2 regions of the Streptomyces sp. NBC_01006 genome follow, and region 1 is predicted to be linked to the other one. Evidence: riboswitches for the same ligand, from Rfam matches in the RefSeq annotation. Region 1 holds a riboswitch; the other holds the start of a gene.
What was found. Region 1 has a riboswitch for cobalamin ahead of OG509_RS10235 (cobalamin biosynthesis protein). Riboswitches for the same ligand answer to the same signal wherever they lie in the genome.

Region 1 (5,062 bases):
CGGTTTCCACGACACAGCCAACGCGATGGCCACCACCATCTCGACCGGCGCCCTCAAGCCCAAGACGGCGGTGGCCATGTCCGCCGTGCTCAACCTCGTCGGCGCGTTCATGTCCGTGGAGGTCGCCAAGACGATCTCCAAGGGCCTGGTCAACGAAGAGGGCATCCAGCCAGAAGTGATCTTCGCGGCCCTCGTCGGCGCGATCCTCTGGAACCTCGTCACCTGGCTGGTCGGACTCCCCTCCAGCTCCTCCCACGCGCTGATGGGCGGCCTGGTCGGCGCGGCCGTCGCCTCCGCCGGCCTCGGCGCCGTCAACGGCGGCACGCTCGTCACCAAGGTGCTGCTCCCCGCGGTCGCCGCGCCGATCGTGGCCGGTGTGGCCGCGATGCTGGCGGCCAAGGTCACGTACAAGCTCGGCGGCAAGGTCGGTGGCAAGACCGCCACCAAGGGCTACCGCGCCGGGCAGATCGCCTCGGCCGGTCTCGTCTCCCTCGCGCACGGCACCAACGACGCGCAGAAGACGATGGGCATCATCACCCTGGCGCTCATCGCCGGCGGCGCCCTGGACTCCGGCGCCAACCCGCCGGTCTGGGTCATCATCTCCGCCGGCATGGCCATCGCCCTGGGCACCTCCCTGGGCGGCTGGCGCATCATCCGCACCATGGGCAGCGGCCTGACCGACCTCCAGCCGCAGCAGGGCTTCGCCGCCCAGACCTCGGCCGCGAGCGTCATCCTGGCTTCCTCCACCCTCGGCTTCTCCCTCTCCACCACCCACGCGTGCTCCGGCGCCGTCATGGGTGCGGGCCTGGGCCGCAAGGGCGGCGTGGTCCGCTGGTCCACCGCCACCCGCATGTTCATCGCTTGGGGCCTGACCCTGCCGGCCGCGGCCGCCGTCGCCTCCGGTGCCGAGCTGGTCATGCGCACCGGTGACGTCGGTGTCGCCGCCGTCGCGCTCTTCCTGATCGCCTCCTGCGTCGCCATCTGGGTCATCTCGCGCCGCCAGGTCGTCGACCACAGCAACGTCAACGAGGTGCAGCCGGCCGTGGCCGAGGAGCCGGGTGTCGTCACCACGGCCATGGCCGCCGTCACCGTCCCGCCGACCGTGGCCGCCGAGGCCGCTGCCGAGGCGGCCGCCGGTACGACCGCCGCGGTCACGGACGAAGCCCTGAAGGCCACCATCCCGGCGGCCGCTCCGACGACGCCCGCGGCTCCCGCCGCAGCGGTCTGACCCCGAGAACGACAGAGGAATCCGCAGTATGAAGATCGACTGGGCAGCACTCGGCTCCGTCTTCGGGGTCAGCCTCTCCGCCACCGTCGGCCTCGTGGCCCTGTTCACGCTGGGCCTGGTGGGCCTCTCCAAGCACGAGGCCGCCACCGAGCAGGGCGGCACCGCCACCCTCGCCCGCAGCGGCGCGTACGCCTCCTTCGCGCTCGTCGCGGCGGCCGTGGGGTACGGGATCTACCTGATCATCAGCTGACCTGATCCGACCGATCGGGGCACGACGTGCCAAAGCTCCCTCCGGGTTTCCCGGGGGGAGCTTTCGTACGTCCGTGACCCGTGTCTGTGACCTGCCTCGCCGCAGGTCAACGGCGAGTTGACGGGCCTTCGCGGTGCGTGGTGGACTGCCCGAGCCAATACGGCGGCATGGAGAGGAAGTCCGGTGCGAATCCGGCGCGGTCCCGCCACTGTCACCGGGGAGCACGCGGCATGTGCGCCGTGCGCCCCGGGAGCCAGGAACTCCCACCGCCGGACACGTCGAACCAGGGCGCGGACCCTGAGTGAGGACATACCTGCACCATGCGTGCCGACCGCGTCTTCGCGTACGGCGCCACGGCGGGCCTGATCGGCGACCGGATCCTCGGTGATCCGCGCCGAGGGCACCCCGTGGCCGCCTTCGGACGAGCCGCCGCCGCCGTCGAGCGCGCCCTGTGGCGCGACGACCGCGGCCGGGGCGTCATACACACCCTCCTGTGCGCCGGGGGCGCGGCCGCCGTCGGCGCGCTGGGCGCCCGCGCCGCGCGCTCCCGGCCCGCGGCCGCCCGTATCGCCCTGACCGCGGCGGCCACCTGGGCCGTCGTCGGCGGCACCTCGCTGGGCCGGGAGGCCCGCGCCATCGGCGGGGCGCTCGCCGCCGGGGACGCCGAGGTGGCCCGCGAGCGGCTGCCGCACCTGTGCGGGCGCGATCCCCAGGCCCTGGACGAGCAGCAGATGGCCCGCGCCGTCGTGGAATCGGTCGCCGAGAACACCTCCGACGCGGTGGTCGGGGCCCTGGTGTGGGGCGCCGTCGCCGGTGTCCCGGGGCTGCTGGCCTTCCGCGCCGTGAACACCCTGGACGCGATGGTCGGCCACAAGTCGCCGCGCTACCTGCGCTACGGCTGGGCCTCGGCCCGGCTCGACGACCTCGCGGGCTGGCCGGGCGCCCGGCTGACCGCCCTGGCCGCCGTACTGGCCGGGCCCGACCGGCGGGGAGCCGTACGGGCCTGGCGGGCGGACGCCGCCGAGCACCCGAGCCCGAACGCCGGGCCCGTGGAGGCCTCCTTCGCCGGGGCGCTCGGCGTACGGCTGGGGGGCACCCTGGCGTACGGGGGGCGGGTCGAGCACCGGGCCGTGCTGAACGGCGAGGCGGGGAGGCCGGTGCAGGTCGCGGACATCGAACGCGCGGTGCGGCTGTCGCGTCAGGTGACGTGGCTGGCGCTGGGGGCGTGTGTGGCACTGCGCTGTGCGGTGTCGCACGGCATACGGAAGGGACGCGGATGAGCGGCGGGAAGCTCGGCGGGGGACTCCTCGTCGCGGGCACCACATCGGACGCGGGCAAGAGCGTGGTCACGGCGGGCATCTGCCGCTGGCTGGCCCGGCAGGGCGTGAAGGTGGCGCCGTTCAAGGCGCAGAACATGTCGCTGAACTCGTTCGTGACGCGCGAGGGCGCCGAGATCGGGCGCGCGCAGGCGATGCAGGCGCAGGCGGCGCGCGTGGAGCCGACGGCGCTGATGAACCCGGTGCTGCTCAAGCCCGGCAGCGACCGCAGCAGCCAGGTGGTGCTGCTGGGCAAGCCGGTGGGCGAGATGAGCGCCCGGGGCTACCACGGCGGGCGGCAGGAGCAGCTTCTCGGTGTCGTCACGGACTGCCTGGAGCAGCTACGGGGCACGTATGACGCCGTGATCTGCGAGGGGGCGGGCAGTCCGGCCGAGATCAACCTGCGCCGGACCGACATCGTGAACATGGGCATCGCGCGGGCCGCGCGGTTCCCGGTGGTCGTGGTCGGGGACATCGACCGCGGCGGGGTCTTCGCCTCGTTCTTCGGGACGACGGCGCTGCTGTCGCCGGAGGACCAGTCGCTGATCGCCGGATACATGGTCAACAAGTTCCGCGGCGACGTGTCGCTGCTGGAGCCCGGCATGGAGATGCTCCGCTCCCTGACCGGGCGCGGGACGTACGGCGTCCTCCCGTTCCAGCACGGTCTGGGCATCGACGAGGAGGACGGGCTCCGGGTCTCCCTGCGGGGCGCGGTGCGCGAGTCGGTCGTGGCCCCGCCGGTCGGCGAGGACGTGCTGCGGGTCGCGGTGTGCGCGGTGCCGCTGATGTCGAACTTCACGGACGTCGACGCGCTGGCGGCGGAGCCGGGCGTGGTGGTGCGGTTCGTGGACCGGGCCGAGGAACTGGCCGACGCGGACCTGGTGGTGGTGCCGGGCACCCGGGGCACGGTGAAGGCCCTGGAGTGGCTGCGCGAGCGCGGCCTCGCGGACGCGCTGCTGCGGAGGGCAGCGGAGGGCCGGCCGGTGCTGGGCATCTGCGGCGGCTTCCAGGTGCTCGGCGAGCACATCGAGGACGAGGTCGAGTCGCGGGCGGGCTCGGTGGACGGGCTGGGCCTGCTGCCGGTGCGGATCCGCTTCGAGCGGGAGAAGACCCTGGCGCGGCCTTCCGGGACCGCGCTCGGCGAGGCGGTCGACGGGTACGAGATCCACCACGGGGTGGCCGAGGTCCTGGGCGGGGAGACGTTCATCTCTGATGACGGTGGACGCAGACTGGAAGGTTGCCGGGTCGGCTCGGTGTGGGGGACGCACTGGCACGGCTCGCTGGAGTCGGACGGCTTCCGGCGGGCGTTCCTGCGCGAGGTGGCCTCGGCGTCGGGCCGCCGCTTCGTCCCCTCCCCGGACACCTCGTTCTCCTCCCTCCGGGAGGAGCAACTGGACCTGCTGGGCGACCTGATCGCCGAGCACGCGGACACCGACGGCCTGCTCCGCCTGATCGAGGGCGGCGCCCCCACGGGCCTCCCGTTCCTCCCCCCGGGCGCCCCGTGACGGCGGCGGCCCGCGTTCGCGGCGGCCCGCGCCCGCACATCCGTACCCGTACCCGTACCCGCACAGAGAGAGGCATCGCATGAGCACGCCCTACCCGTTCACCGCAGTGGTCGGCCAGACCGACCTGCGGCTGGCGCTCCTGCTCAACGCCGTGAGCCCGGCGGTCGGCGGCGTCCTCGTGCGCGGCGAGAAGGGGACCGCGAAGTCCACCGCCGTCCGCGCGCTGTCCGCGCTGCTGCCGCAGGTCGACGTCGTCCCCGGCTGCCGTTTCTCCTGCGCCCCCGCCGCCCCCGACCCGGCCTGCCCCGACGGCCCCCACGAACCCGGCCCCGGGACCGCCCGGCCCGCGCGCATGGTCGAGCTGCCCGTCGGCGCCTCCGAGGACCGGCTCGTCGGCGCCCTCGACATCGAACGGGCCCTCGCCGAGGGGGTGAAGGCCTTCGAGCCCGGCCTGCTCGCCGACGCGCACCGCGGGATCCTGTACGTCGACGAGGTCAACCTCCTCCACGACCACCTCATCGACCTCCTCCTCGACGCCGCGGCGATGGGCGCCTCCTACGTCGAGCGCGAGGGCGTCTCCGTACGCCACGCCGCCCGCTTCCTGCTCGTCGGCACCATGAACCCCGAGGAGGGCGAGCTGCGCCCGCAGCTCCTCGACCGGTTCGGGCTCACCGTCGAGGTGGCGGCCTCCCGCGAGCCCGCCCAGCGCGTCGAGGTGGTGCGCCGGCGGCTCGCGTACGAGGACGACCCGGCCGCCTTCGCC
Region 2 (5,062 bases), 4.2 Mb from region 1:
CACCACGGCGACGGCGAAGTACGGGACGCTGTCGGGGTCGGTGTCGGCGAGGACGCCGGTCCGCTCCCCCGCCATGGTGGCGCGCTCCACGTACCGGGCCTCCGCCAGCCGGCCGCTGCCCTCCATGGCCCGGCGTACGGCGGGGAAGGTGCGGCCGAGCTTCATCACGACCGCCGAGTCGGTGGCGGCGAGGCGGGCGGTGAGCTCCTCCTCCGGCAGGGTGCCGGGCAGGATCGTCAGCACCTCCTCGCCCTCGACGAGCGGGGTGCCGAGGCGGGCCGCGGCGGCGCTCACCGAGGTCACACCGGGGATCACCTCGGCCTCGTACCGGTCGGCGAGCCGCTTGTGCATGTGCATGTACGAGCCGTAGAAGAGCGGGTCCCCCTCGGCGAGCACGGCGACGGTCCGGCCGGCGTCGAGGTGCGCGGCCAGCCGGGCGGCGGACGCCTCGTAGAACTCCTCCATCGCCCCCTGGTAGCCGCCGGGGTGGTCGGTGGTCTCGGTGGTGACCGGATAGACCAGCGGCTCCTCGATGTGGTCGGAGCGCAGGTGCTTCGCGGCGATCGAGCGGGCGATCGAGCGGCCGTGGCGGGCGCTGTGGTACGCGACGACCTGCGCCTCGGCGATCACCTCGACGGCCCGCAGCGTCATCAGGGAGGGGTCGCCGGGGCCGAGCCCGACGCCGTACAGCTTTCCGGAGGTCGTTCCCGTGCTCATTCTTCCTCGCTCGCGATCGCGTTGACGGCGGCGGCCGCGATGGCGCTGCCGCCACGACGGCCGCGCACGATCAGGTGGTCGAGCCCGGAGGCGTGGGCGGCGAGCGCGTCCTTGGACTCTGCGGCGCCGATGAAGCCGACCGGGACGCCGATGACGGCGGCGGGGCGCGGGGCACCCTCCTCGATCATCTCCAGCAGCCGGAACAGCGCGGTCGGCGCGTTGCCGACGGCGATCACGGAGCCCTCCAACAGGCCGCGGTCGCGCCAGACTTCGAGGGCGGCGGCGCTACGCGTGGTGCCCATCCGGGCGGCGAGGGCCGGCACGGCGGGGTCGGAGAGGGTGCAGATCACCTCGTTTCCTGCGGGCAGCCGCTTGCGGGTGACGCCGCTGGCGACCATCTGCACGTCGCAGAGGATCGGCGCGCCCGCGTTCAGCGCGGCCCGCGCGCGGAGCACGACGTCCGGGGTGTAGCCGAGGTCCCGGGGCAGGTCGGTCATTCCGCAGGCGTGGATCATGCGCACCGCGACCTGGGCGACGGAGGCGGGCAGCCCGGAGAGGTCCGCCTCGGCGCGGATCGTGGCAAAGGACTGGCGGTAGATCGCCGCGCCGTCCTTCTCGTACTCGAACACTGTGTACTCGCTCATTTCTTCGCTGCGTCGTGGGAGGTGGTGCGGCGTACGGCCGCGAGGGCCGCGGGAAGTTCGGAGGGCGGGAGACCGCGGCGCGGGGCGCTGCCGGCCGCGGACAGGTCGTACCCGTCGGCGGTGGCGACCACGTCCGCCCAGGCGGTGCCGCGGGGGTGCCCGCACCGGCGTTCGCAGCCGGACCAGTGCACGGGCAGCGGGCGGGTCGCCTGCGCGTGCGTCTGCGCCTCGGCTTGGGCCTGCGCCTCGCCTTGGGCCTCGGCCTCCGCCTGCTGCGCCACGACGGCACGCGCGTCGGCGCGTACGTCCGCCAGGGATTTCGCGCAACCGGGCCGCCCCGTACAGGCGGTGACGGACCGCCAGGGATCCTCGGGGCCGGTCACGAGCCCGGCCTCGGCGAGGGCGGCGAGTGCGCCCTCGGCGGCGTGGGCGGGCAGGCCGGGGACGACGATCCCGCGCCAGGGGGTCAGGCGGAGACGGCCCGTGAGGCCGGCCAGCCTGCGCCACTGCGCGGTGGTCAGACGGCCCAGCGGCGCGAACACGCTGAGCGCGGCGTCGCCGCCCGGGCCCTGGACCACGCCCGGTTCGGGGGCCGGTCCGCGCAGGGCGGCGCGGCCCCGTACCACGGAGGCCGAGACCCCGGCGGCGGCCAGCCGAGCGCCCAACTCATCGGAACGGAGAGCCTGTTCGGCAGGCAGCTCGGAGACCCGCCAGGCCCGGGTACCGGCCTGGCGGACGGCGTCGAGGAAGTACGAGGCGGCCACCAGCGCGGCCCTCGGCGCATCGGCGGCGGCCACGAGCAGGGCGTCCGCCGCGCCGGCCGTCCACAGCAGGGCCCGGCCCCCGTCCCGGACGGCGGCCAGGTTCACATCGGCGGCGAGCGAGGTCACGTCCCCGCGGCCGTCGTCGAGGGCGAACAGGAAGCGCCCGGACAGCCCGGCGGCCGGCTCGCTCGCGCACAGCAGCCGGTCCAGCTCCCGGGCCCAGGGCGCCACGTCGGGCAGACCGCGCCGGTCCAGGCCGGTCAGCGGCGAGGCGACGATGTTGCGGACCCGCTCGTGGGTGGGGGCGGGCAGCAGCCCGGCGCGCACGAGCACGGTCTGCAGTTCGCCGCCGCAGCTCGCGCCGAGCCCGCGCAGCTGCGCGTTGCCGCGCGAGGTGAGGTCGATGTGCCCGTCGCCGAGCCGGTCCGCCGCATCGGCCAGCAGCAGGGCCGCTTCCGCGTCGAGCATCCCGCCGGGTATCCGGATCCGGGCCAGGTGCCCGTCGTCCGCCGCGTGCAGCCGCAGCGCACCGGGACAGGCGTCACCGCGGTCACGTATGACCGGTTCGTCCCGCGGTGCGGCGGAAGGGGGCTGGGGCGGCATGGCGGCGAGCATACCCACGATTCACCGACCCCGACCTGTGTCCGTCACCACCCGCCCCTTCCGCCCCACCCTCCGCCCGACCTGCCCGGATCCGCTCCCAGGGCGCGGGCCACCCCCACTCCCGGCCAGGGAGAAGGCCACCTAAGATGACCACCGGCGGAGCCACGTGGCCCGCTGGGAGGAAGCCCGGTGCGAATCCGGCGCGGTCCCGCCACTGTGAACCCTGCGGAGCGATCCGCCGGGTGAGTCAGGAACTCCCGCTGTCCACACTGCCCGGGGCGCGGAAACCCCGAGGAAGGCATGCCGCCGCATGATCCTGCTGCTGTCGACGTCCGACACCGATCTGCTCAGCGCCCGCGCCGCCGCGGACGGCCCCGTGCCGTACCGGTTCGCGAACCCCTCCCGCCTTCCCCTCGACGACCTCCCCGCCCTGCTCGACGGCGTCGACCTGGTCGTCGTACGCCTCCTCGGCGGCCTGCGCGCCTGGCAGGACGGCCTCGACCTGCTCCTGGCGCCGGCGCAGACCCGCCCGGTGGTCGTCCTCACCGGCGAACAGGCCCCGGACGCGCAGCTGATGGAGGCCTCGACGGTCCCGATCGGAATCGCGGCCGAGGCGCACGGCTACCTCGCGCACGGCGGCCCCGCCAACCTCGACCAGCTGGCCCGCTTCCTCTCCGACACCGTGCTGCTCACCGGCCACGGCTTCGAGCCGCCCGCCGCCGCGCCCACCTGGGGCCCGCTGGAGCGCACCCCGGTGCGCCCGTACGGCCCGCGCATCGCGGTGCTCTACTACCGCGCCCACCAGATGAGCGGCAACACCGCCTTCGTGCACGCCCTGTGCGACGCGATCGTGGAGACCGGCGGTACGCCCGTACCGCTGTACGTGTCCTCCCTGCGCAGCCCCGAGCCGGAGCTGATCGCCGAGCTGGAGTCGGCGGACGCGATCGTCACCACGGTCCTGGCGGCGGGCGGCACCAAGCCCGCCACGGCCTCGGCCGGCGGCGACGACGAGTCCTGGGACGCGGGCGCGCTCGCCGCGCTCGGCGTCCCGATCCTCCAGGCCCTGTGCCTGACCGGCTCGCGCAGCGCCTGGGAGGAGAACGACGAGGGCCTGTCCCCGCTCGACGCCGCGACGCAGGTCGCCGTGCCCGAGTTCGACGGCCGCCTGATCACCGTCCCGTTCTCCTTCAAGGAGTTCGACGAGGACGGGCTGCCGGCGTACGTGGCCGACCCCGAGCGCGCCGCCCGCGTCGCCGGCATCGCGGTGCGGCACGCCCGGCTGCGGCACATCGCGCGCCGCGACAAGAAGGTCGCGCTCGTCCTCTCCGCGTACCCGACCAAGCACTCCCGCATCGGCAACGCGGTCGGCCTCGACACCCCGGCCAGCGCCGTGGAACTGCTGCGCACCCTCATCGCGGGCGGTTACGACTTCGGCCCCGTCGAGGACATCCCGGGCCTGGTCTCCGGCGACGGCGACGAGCTGATCCGCGCCCTGATCGAGGCCGGTGGCCACGACCAGGACTGGCTGACCGAGGAGCAGCTGGCCCGCAACCCGGTCCGGATCCCGGCCGCCGACTACAAGCGGTGGTTCGCCGAGCTCCCGGCCGAGCTGCGCGGCAGCGTGGAGCAGCACTGGGGCGAGGCCCCGGGCAACATGTTCGTGGACCGCTCGGCCAACCCGGAGGGCGACATCGTCCTCGCGGCCCTGCGCCGCGGGAACCTGCTCATCCTGATCCAGCCGCCGCGCGGCTTCGGCGAGAACCCGATCGCGATCTACCACGACCCGGACCTGCCGCCCTCGCACCACTACCTGGCCGCGTACCGCTGGATCCAGGCGCGCGCGGAGGACGGCGGCTTCGGCGCCGACGCGATGATCCACCTGGGCAAGCACGGCAATCTGGAGTGGCTGCCGGGCAAGAACGCCGGCCTGTCCGCTGCCTGCGCGCCGGACGCCACGCTCGGCGATCTCCCCCTCATCTACCCCTTCCTGGTCAACGACCCGGGCGAGGGCACCCAGGCCAAGCGCCGCGTGCACGCCACCCTGGTCGACCACCTGGTGCCGCCGATGGCTCGCGCGGAGTCGTACGGCGACATCGCGCGCCTGGAGCAGCACCTCGACGAGTACGCGCAGATCTCCGCGATGGACCCGGCGAAGCTGCCGGCCATCCGCGCGCAGATCTGGACGCTGATCCAGGCCGCGAAGCTCGACCACGACCTGGGTCTGGCGGAGCGCCCGGACGACGACGGCTTCGACGACTTCCTGCTGCACGTCGACGGCTGGCTGTGCGAGGTCAAGGACGCCCAGATCCGCGACGGCCTGCACGTCCTGGGCGG

Region 2: another riboswitch for cobalamin. It lies ahead of cobN (cobaltochelatase subunit CobN); the one in region 1 lies ahead of OG509_RS10235 (cobalamin biosynthesis protein).

What each region holds. Positions count from the first base shown of each region.
Region 1 covers NZ_CP108700.1:2,259,083-2,264,144, forward strand. Annotated here, with positions in the region: gene OG509_RS10225 (anion permease) at 1-1,228, shown strand, start outside; gene OG509_RS10230 (hypothetical protein) at 1,257-1,478, shown strand; cobalamin riboswitch at 1,603-1,761, shown strand; gene OG509_RS10235 (cobalamin biosynthesis protein) at 1,799-2,758, shown strand; gene OG509_RS10240 (cobyric acid synthase) at 2,755-4,299, shown strand; gene OG509_RS10245 (putative cobaltochelatase) at 4,379-5,062, shown strand, end outside.
Region 2 covers NZ_CP108700.1:6,488,532-6,493,593, reverse strand. Annotated here, with positions in the region: gene OG509_RS29425 (precorrin-2 C(20)-methyltransferase) at 1-717, opposite strand, end outside; gene OG509_RS29420 (precorrin-8X methylmutase) at 714-1,361, opposite strand; gene cobG (precorrin-3B synthase) at 1,358-2,728, opposite strand; cobalamin riboswitch at 2,868-3,006, shown strand; gene cobN (cobaltochelatase subunit CobN) at 3,039-5,062, shown strand, end outside.